Arthrobacter crystallopoietes: one gene and its partner. Each later gene encodes a partner of the first gene's protein in a complex. Links are inferred from orthologs where the notes say so. Each region holds a gene or a part of one and is shown in the gene's direction. Other genes may lie near its edges.

What was found. The genes of interacting proteins can lie anywhere in the genome.
Region 2: J5251_RS19175 (region 1) and J5251_RS12895 share a complex: the UniProt entries of both Bacillus subtilis proteins name them as parts of the possible RNA degradosome complex. The link is inferred for Arthrobacter crystallopoietes from one-to-one orthologs.

Annotation. Positions count from the first base shown.
Region 1 is NZ_CP072014.1:4,169,762-4,172,795, forward strand. What follows is about bases 102-2,979. They hold J5251_RS19175 (6-phosphofructokinase), read left to right. Parts: upstream 102-965; coding sequence 966-1,994; downstream 1,995-2,979. Other genes in these bases: J5251_RS19160 (PspC domain-containing protein), read left to right, coding at 102-190; J5251_RS19165 (hypothetical protein), read left to right, coding at 187-426; J5251_RS19170 (PspC domain-containing protein), read left to right, coding at 459-716; J5251_RS19180 (GNAT family N-acetyltransferase), read left to right, coding at 2,031-2,741; J5251_RS19185 (YgfZ/GcvT domain-containing protein), read right to left, coding at 2,785-2,979. Outside these bases: more of J5251_RS19160, read left to right, coding at 1-101; more of J5251_RS19185, read right to left, coding at 2,980-3,034. UniProt on the Bacillus subtilis protein: Catalyzes the phosphorylation of D-fructose 6-phosphate to fructose 1,6-bisphosphate by ATP, the first committing step of glycolysis.
Region 2 is NZ_CP072014.1:2,804,137-2,807,293, forward strand. Bases 28-3,028 are described here. They hold J5251_RS12895 (polyribonucleotide nucleotidyltransferase), read left to right. Parts: upstream 28-399; coding sequence 400-2,658; downstream 2,659-3,028. Other genes in these bases: rpsO (30S ribosomal protein S15), read left to right, coding at 28-71; J5251_RS12900 (M16 family metallopeptidase), read left to right, coding at 2,725-3,028. Outside these bases: more of rpsO, read left to right, coding at 1-27; more of J5251_RS12900, read left to right, coding at 3,029-3,157. UniProt on the Bacillus subtilis protein: Involved in mRNA degradation. Catalyzes the phosphorolysis of single-stranded polyribonucleotides processively in the 3'- to 5'-direction. Necessary for competence development in Bacillus subtilis.

The DNA of each region.
Region 1 (3,034 bases):
GGCCGCGATGGCGATGGGCAACGTCGAATATGAGGCGGACGGCCAAAGCCGGCAAACCGCGGGCATGTGGCAGCCGCGCTCCTTCATCATCAACGACGACGGCGCAGGACCGGACATCATCCTGCAGATCAAAGGCGCTGCCAGCGATGTGAACATTGTTGAAGCGCAGGGAAGGGAAGGCTCGCAATGAGCACTGAATCCAACAACGGCGGCATCACCGGACCGAGCACGGGAACCATTGTCTGGGGCCTGATCGCGATAGCAGTGGGCCTGCTGGTCCTGCTCAGTGCGCTCTGGGACATCAGCTTCAACGTCGGCCACGTCCTGATTGCCCTGCTGATCGGTTCCGGCATCGCGCTGGTGGCCGGGGGCATCTGGAGCGTGCTGCGCAACAAGGACAATTCGGCCGAGGCCGACGACAAGTGACAATCAGTCCCAAACACGAAAGCATTGATCCCATGGACACCCTTTACAAGACTCTCCGTTCCATCCCGGTCCGCCGCGGCCCCAACCGCTGGGTAGGCGGTGTCTGCGGCGGCATTGCCGACAAGTTCGGCTGGGACGCCACCGTGGTCCGCATCGTTACCCTGTTGCTCTTCCTCTTTCCCGGTATCGGTGTCGCCGCCTATCTGGTGGCCTGGCTGCTGCTGCCCAAGTATGACGGCAGCATTGCCCTGGAGAAGTTGCTCCAGAGCAAGGGCATCCGCCGCCGCTGAGCGCAGTCATCGCCGGCTGCTGCCGCTGGCTTTCGCCGCCAGCTCCTGCCCCAATACGGCCGAATGAAGGTCCCCGCGAGATCCGCCGCGGGGGCCTTCTGCTTTTCCGGTGCGGCGATTTTTTACCTTTGCGGCAGGCGCATGCAGCGTCAGGGGTGCCCTCGCCGGTGGAGTTGCCTAGAATCGAAGGGAGCCCGACGGTGCGCTCTGGAGACGATCGGCAATTCCCGCGACGAAAGTTGGACCTGAGTGAAAATCGGCATCATGACCAGCGGCGGCGACTGCCCCGGCCTGAACGCTGTGATCCGCGGCGTCGTGCTCAAAGGCATCAAGTCCTATGACCACGAGTTTGTCGGCTTCCTCGACGGCTGGCGGGGTGTGGTCGAGGGCGACATTATCGACCTGCCCCGCCATCGCGTGCGCGGCATTTCCAAACAGGGCGGCACCATCCTGGGCACATCCCGCACCAATCCCTATGACGGGCCCAACGGCGGTCCCGAGAAGATCGCGGCCACGCTGGACCGCCTGGGTGTGGATGCGCTCATCGCCATCGGCGGCGAAGGGACCCTGGCGGGCGCGCGGGAACTGACGGACGCGGGCCTGCCGATTGTCGGAGTCCCGAAGACCATTGACAACGACCTTGACGCCACGGACTACTCGTTCGGTTTCGACACCGCCGTCCAGATCGCTACCGAGGCCATCGACCGGCTGCGCACCACCGGCGAATCGCACCACCGGTGCATGATCGCCGAGGTCATGGGCCGCCATGTCGGTTGGATTGCCCTGCACGCCGGCATGGCCTCCGGCGCCCATGCCATCCTCATCCCGGAGCAGAAGGTGACCACCGCCCAGGTCGCCGAGTGGGTCCGCGAGGCCCACGACCGCGGGCGCGCCCCCTTGGTAGTGGTGGCCGAAGGCTGGGTTCCGGAAGGCGACGCCGAGCCCTGGGCCGAGCGCGGCACGGACGCTTCCGGCCGTCCCCGGCTGGGGGGCATCGGTGAACACCTCGCGCCGGAAATCGAGGCCCTGACCGGAATCGAAACCCGGGCCGCGACCCTGGGGCACATCCAGCGCGGCGGCGTCCCCTCCGCCTACGACCGCGTCCTGGCCACCCGGCTCGGCATGGCTGCCGTCGACGCCGTTTCGGACAAGCGGTGGGGAACCATGGTCTCCCTGCACGGCACTGACGTCGTCGTTGTTCCGTTCGAAGAGGCGCTGGGAAACCTCAAAACCGTGCCGCAGCACCGTTACGACGAGGCCGCAGTTCTCTTTGGCTGAGCCTGTGGGGAACTGTGTAGATATAGGGTGGCAAACATGAAACTGGACTCGGGCACCGCGGATATTGTGATGCTGGCTTGGGCACGTATGCTCGGCTTCGAGGATTCCGCCTTCGCGTCGCCGTCGGGCCGGTTGACCCGGATAGATAACGACGCCGACACCCTCACCTTTGTGCGGCTGTTCGGCAGATCGGCACTGGTCGGTCCGGAATGGGCCGTTGAGGCCGCGGCAGGCCATTCCGACGCCGAGCTGGCCGAGTACCAAACGCTGCTCCAGCTGACCAAGGGCCACGGCGGCCACGGCCTGGGCAAGTCCCAGCTGTACTTCGCCGATGACCTCCCGATGGTCCAGCCGGACGAAGAAGTCACGGTTTCCACCGCCGTTCAGGAGGCCTCCCGGCTGGAGTCGCTGTGCCCGCCGGATGACATCCACGAGGTGGCCCTGTCCGCGATGGACAAGTCCTTTGTCCTGGTCAATGGAACGGAACCGATTGCCGGTTCCGGCTATAAGGAGTGGCAGCAGATCCTGGGCCATATCGGTGTGCTGACCGCGCCGAGATACCGCCAGCGCGGTATCGGAACCTTGATCGGGGCCATAGCCGGCCACGAGGCACTCACGGCCGGACTCATCCCGCAATGGCGCTGTCACGAAACGAACGAGGCCTCACGGGCCACCGCACTGGCACTCGGCTTCATCGAATCCGGCACGCAGACCTCTGCGCACCTGCAGACAAGGGGCCAGGACTAATATCCCGGCCCTTGCCTGCACGGCGGGGCCACGGGACCATGGGTCAGCGCGGTCCGCCGCGCAGCAACCCCTTGGGCCGGCCTACTACCGAGCCGGCGTCCGGCGCCACGATGACCTCTTGGGCAGCGTCGTACTGCGAGTCCCCGTCTACCACCAGCAGCTGGGTCTCCGGGTCCACGGAGCGCTTAATGACGGCCAGCGCCACCGGGCCCATCTCGTAGTGCAGTGCCGCGGACGTTACCGTCCCGACCTTGCGGTCCCCGAGCCGGACTTCGCTGCCGGCGGCGGGGAGG
Region 2 (3,157 bases), 1.4 Mb from region 1 along the record:
TGGCTTACCTGCGCGAGACCGACATCACGCGCTACCGTGCGCTCATTGAGCGTCTCGGCCTGCGCCGCTAGTCTGCTGTGAAGGCGGCTCTTTCTGAACTGCTGAAGGCATAGGAAAGAGCCGCCTTCGCTTTGCATGGCGCAAATCCACCGGCCGGATCCGGCAGGTGGGCAACCATAATAGAAAACAGGAGTGACCGGCGTCGTAAGCATTCGCGGTCCTCGGTAGTGATTTCCGGGAGTGGACGGTGCAGCAATGCGCAGCCGCCCGGGGGTCTCGATCGAAGACCGGGTGTTGACAGGCCCCAGGGCCAGCCGCAGGCGCTTCCCACCGAGGGAAGCACGCAAGTCTGGGCCGATGCTGGTCACCTCCGACACCACAGAAACGGAGGTGACTCTCTTGGAGGGTCCCGAAATTCAGTTCTCGGAAGCGGTCATTGATAATGGCCGTTTCGGCAAGCGCGTTATCCGGTTTGAAACCGGCCGCGTTGCACAGCAGGCCGCCGGCTCGGCGATGGTCTACATCGACGAAGACACCGCACTGCTGTCCGCCACCACCGCCGGCAAGTCCCCGCGCGAGGGCTTTGACTTCTTCCCCCTGACGGTGGATGTCGAAGAGCGCATGTACGCTGCCGGCCGCATTCCCGGATCATTCTTCCGCCGCGAAGGCCGCCCGTCCACGGAAGCCATCCTGGCCTGCCGCCTGATGGACCGCCCGCTGCGCCCGGCCTTCGTGAAGGGCCTGCGCAACGAGGTGCAGATCGTTGTCACCGTCCTGGCGATCAACCCGGACGTGCTGTACGACGTTGTCGCGATCAACGCGTCCTCCATGTCCACCCAGCTCTCGGGCCTGCCGTTCTCCGGCCCCATCGGCGGCGTGCGCGTAGCGCTGATCGAAGGCCAGTGGGTTGCTTTCCCGAAGCACACCGAACTGGAGAAGGCCGTCTTCAGCATGGTTGTCGCCGGCCGTGTCGCCGGTGACGACGTCGCCATCATGATGGTGGAGGCCGAAGCTACGGACAACGCCTGGCAGCTGATCAAGGAAGAGGGCGCCCCCGCCCCGACCGAAGAGGTTGTGGCCGAGGGTCTGGAAGCGGCCAAGCCGTTCATTAAGTCCCTGTGCGACGCCCAGGCCCAGCTGGCCGCGGCCGCTGCCAAGCCGACCGTCGAGTTCCCGGTCTTCAAGGATTACGAGGACGACGTGTTTGCTGCCGTGGAAGCCGCTGCTGCCACCAAGCTGACCGAGATCTTCTCGATCGCCGACAAGCAGACCCGCAACGATGCTGCGGACGACTTCAAGGCAGAGATCGTGGCACAATTCGGTGGGTCGGAGGAAGCCCAGTTCGCCGGACGCGAGAAGGAAGTCTCGGCTGCCTTCAACTCCGTCACCAAGCAGGTCGTCCGCCAGCGCATCCTGAAGGACCAGGTCCGCATCGACGGCCGTGGCCTGACGGACATCCGCACGCTGACCGCTGAGGTGGAGGTTCTGCCCCGCGTACACGGTTCGGCCATCTTCGAGCGCGGCGAAACCCAGATCATGGGTGTCACCACGCTGAACATGCTCAAGATGGAACAGCAGATCGACTCGCTGTCGCCGGTAACGCGCAAGCGCTACATGCACAACTACAACTTCCCGCCCTACTCCACCGGTGAGACCGGCCGCGTCGGTTCGCCGAAGCGCCGCGAAATCGGCCACGGTGCCCTCGCCGAGCGCGCCTTGGTTCCGGTGCTGCCCTCGCGTGAAGAATTCCCGTACGCCATCCGCCAGGTCTCCGAAGCCCTTAGCTCCAACGGCTCCACCTCGATGGGCTCGGTCTGCGCCTCGACGCTGTCCCTGCTCAACGCCGGTGTGCCGCTGAAGGCTCCGGTTGCCGGCATCGCCATGGGCCTGGTTTCCGACCAGGTCGACGGCGAGACCCGCTACGCCGCGCTGACCGATATCCTCGGTGCCGAAGATGCCTACGGCGACATGGACTTCAAGGTTGCCGGTACTGCCGAGTTCGTCACCGCGATCCAGCTCGACACCAAGCTCGACGGCATTCCCGCCTCGGTTCTGGCCGCTGCGCTGAAGCAGGCCCGCGAAGCCCGCCTGCATATCCTGGGCGTGCTCGAGGCCGCGATCGATACCCCGGACGAACTTTCCGAGTTCGCTCCGCGGATCATCTCGGTCAAGATCCCCGTGGACAAGATCGGCGAGGTCATTGGCCCGAAGGGCAAGATGATCAACCAGATCCAGGAGGACACCGGCGCCGATATCTCCATCGAAGATGACGGTACCGTCCTGATCGGCGCGACCGACGGCACGTCCGCCGAAGCAGCCCGCTCCGCCATCAACGCCATCGCGAACCCGCAGGTTCCCGAGGTGGGCGAGCGTTACCTGGGCACGGTTGTAAAGACCACCACGTTCGGCGCCTTCGTGTCGCTGACGCCGGGCAAGGACGGCCTGCTGCACATCTCCGAGCTGCGCAAGCTGGCCGGCGGCAAGCGCGTGGACAATGTCGACGACGTTGTCTCCGTAGGCCAGAAGGTCCAGGTCGAGATCACTAAGATCGACGACCGCGGAAAGCTCTCGTTGTCTCCGGTTGTTGCCGACGAGGCGGCCGGCGACGAGGCTTCCAGCGAGGATGTCCTGGAGCCGGCGGAAGGTTCCGCAGAGTAAATGCCTGAAGCATTTGGCAACGAACTCCCCGCTGCAGAGTCACGCTCTGCGGCGGGGAGTTCCGCTATGTCCCGAGGAATCCATTTGCCGCTATCCGCCACGGAAGGCCATACGGACGCCACCGATCTTGGCGGGTCCGATCCCACGTTGATCCATGGGGATCCGGGCGGCTCCGTGGTGCGGCGTTCCGTACTTCCCGGCGGCGTCCGCGTGCTGACGGAAGCGATGCCCGGGCAGCGTTCGGCAACCATTGGCTTCTGGGTTGGCGTCGGCTCCCGGGACGAGGCGGAGGGCCAGCACGGTTCGACGCACTTCCTGGAGCACCTGCTGTTCAAAGGAACGAAGCGGCGCACAGCGCTTGAGATCGCATCGGCTTTTGATGAGGTCGGCGGGGAATCCAATGCCGCGACGGCCAAGGAAAACACCTGCTACTACGCCCGCGTGCTCGATACCGATCTTCCTATGGCCATCGATGTCATCGCGGACATGATCACCTCCG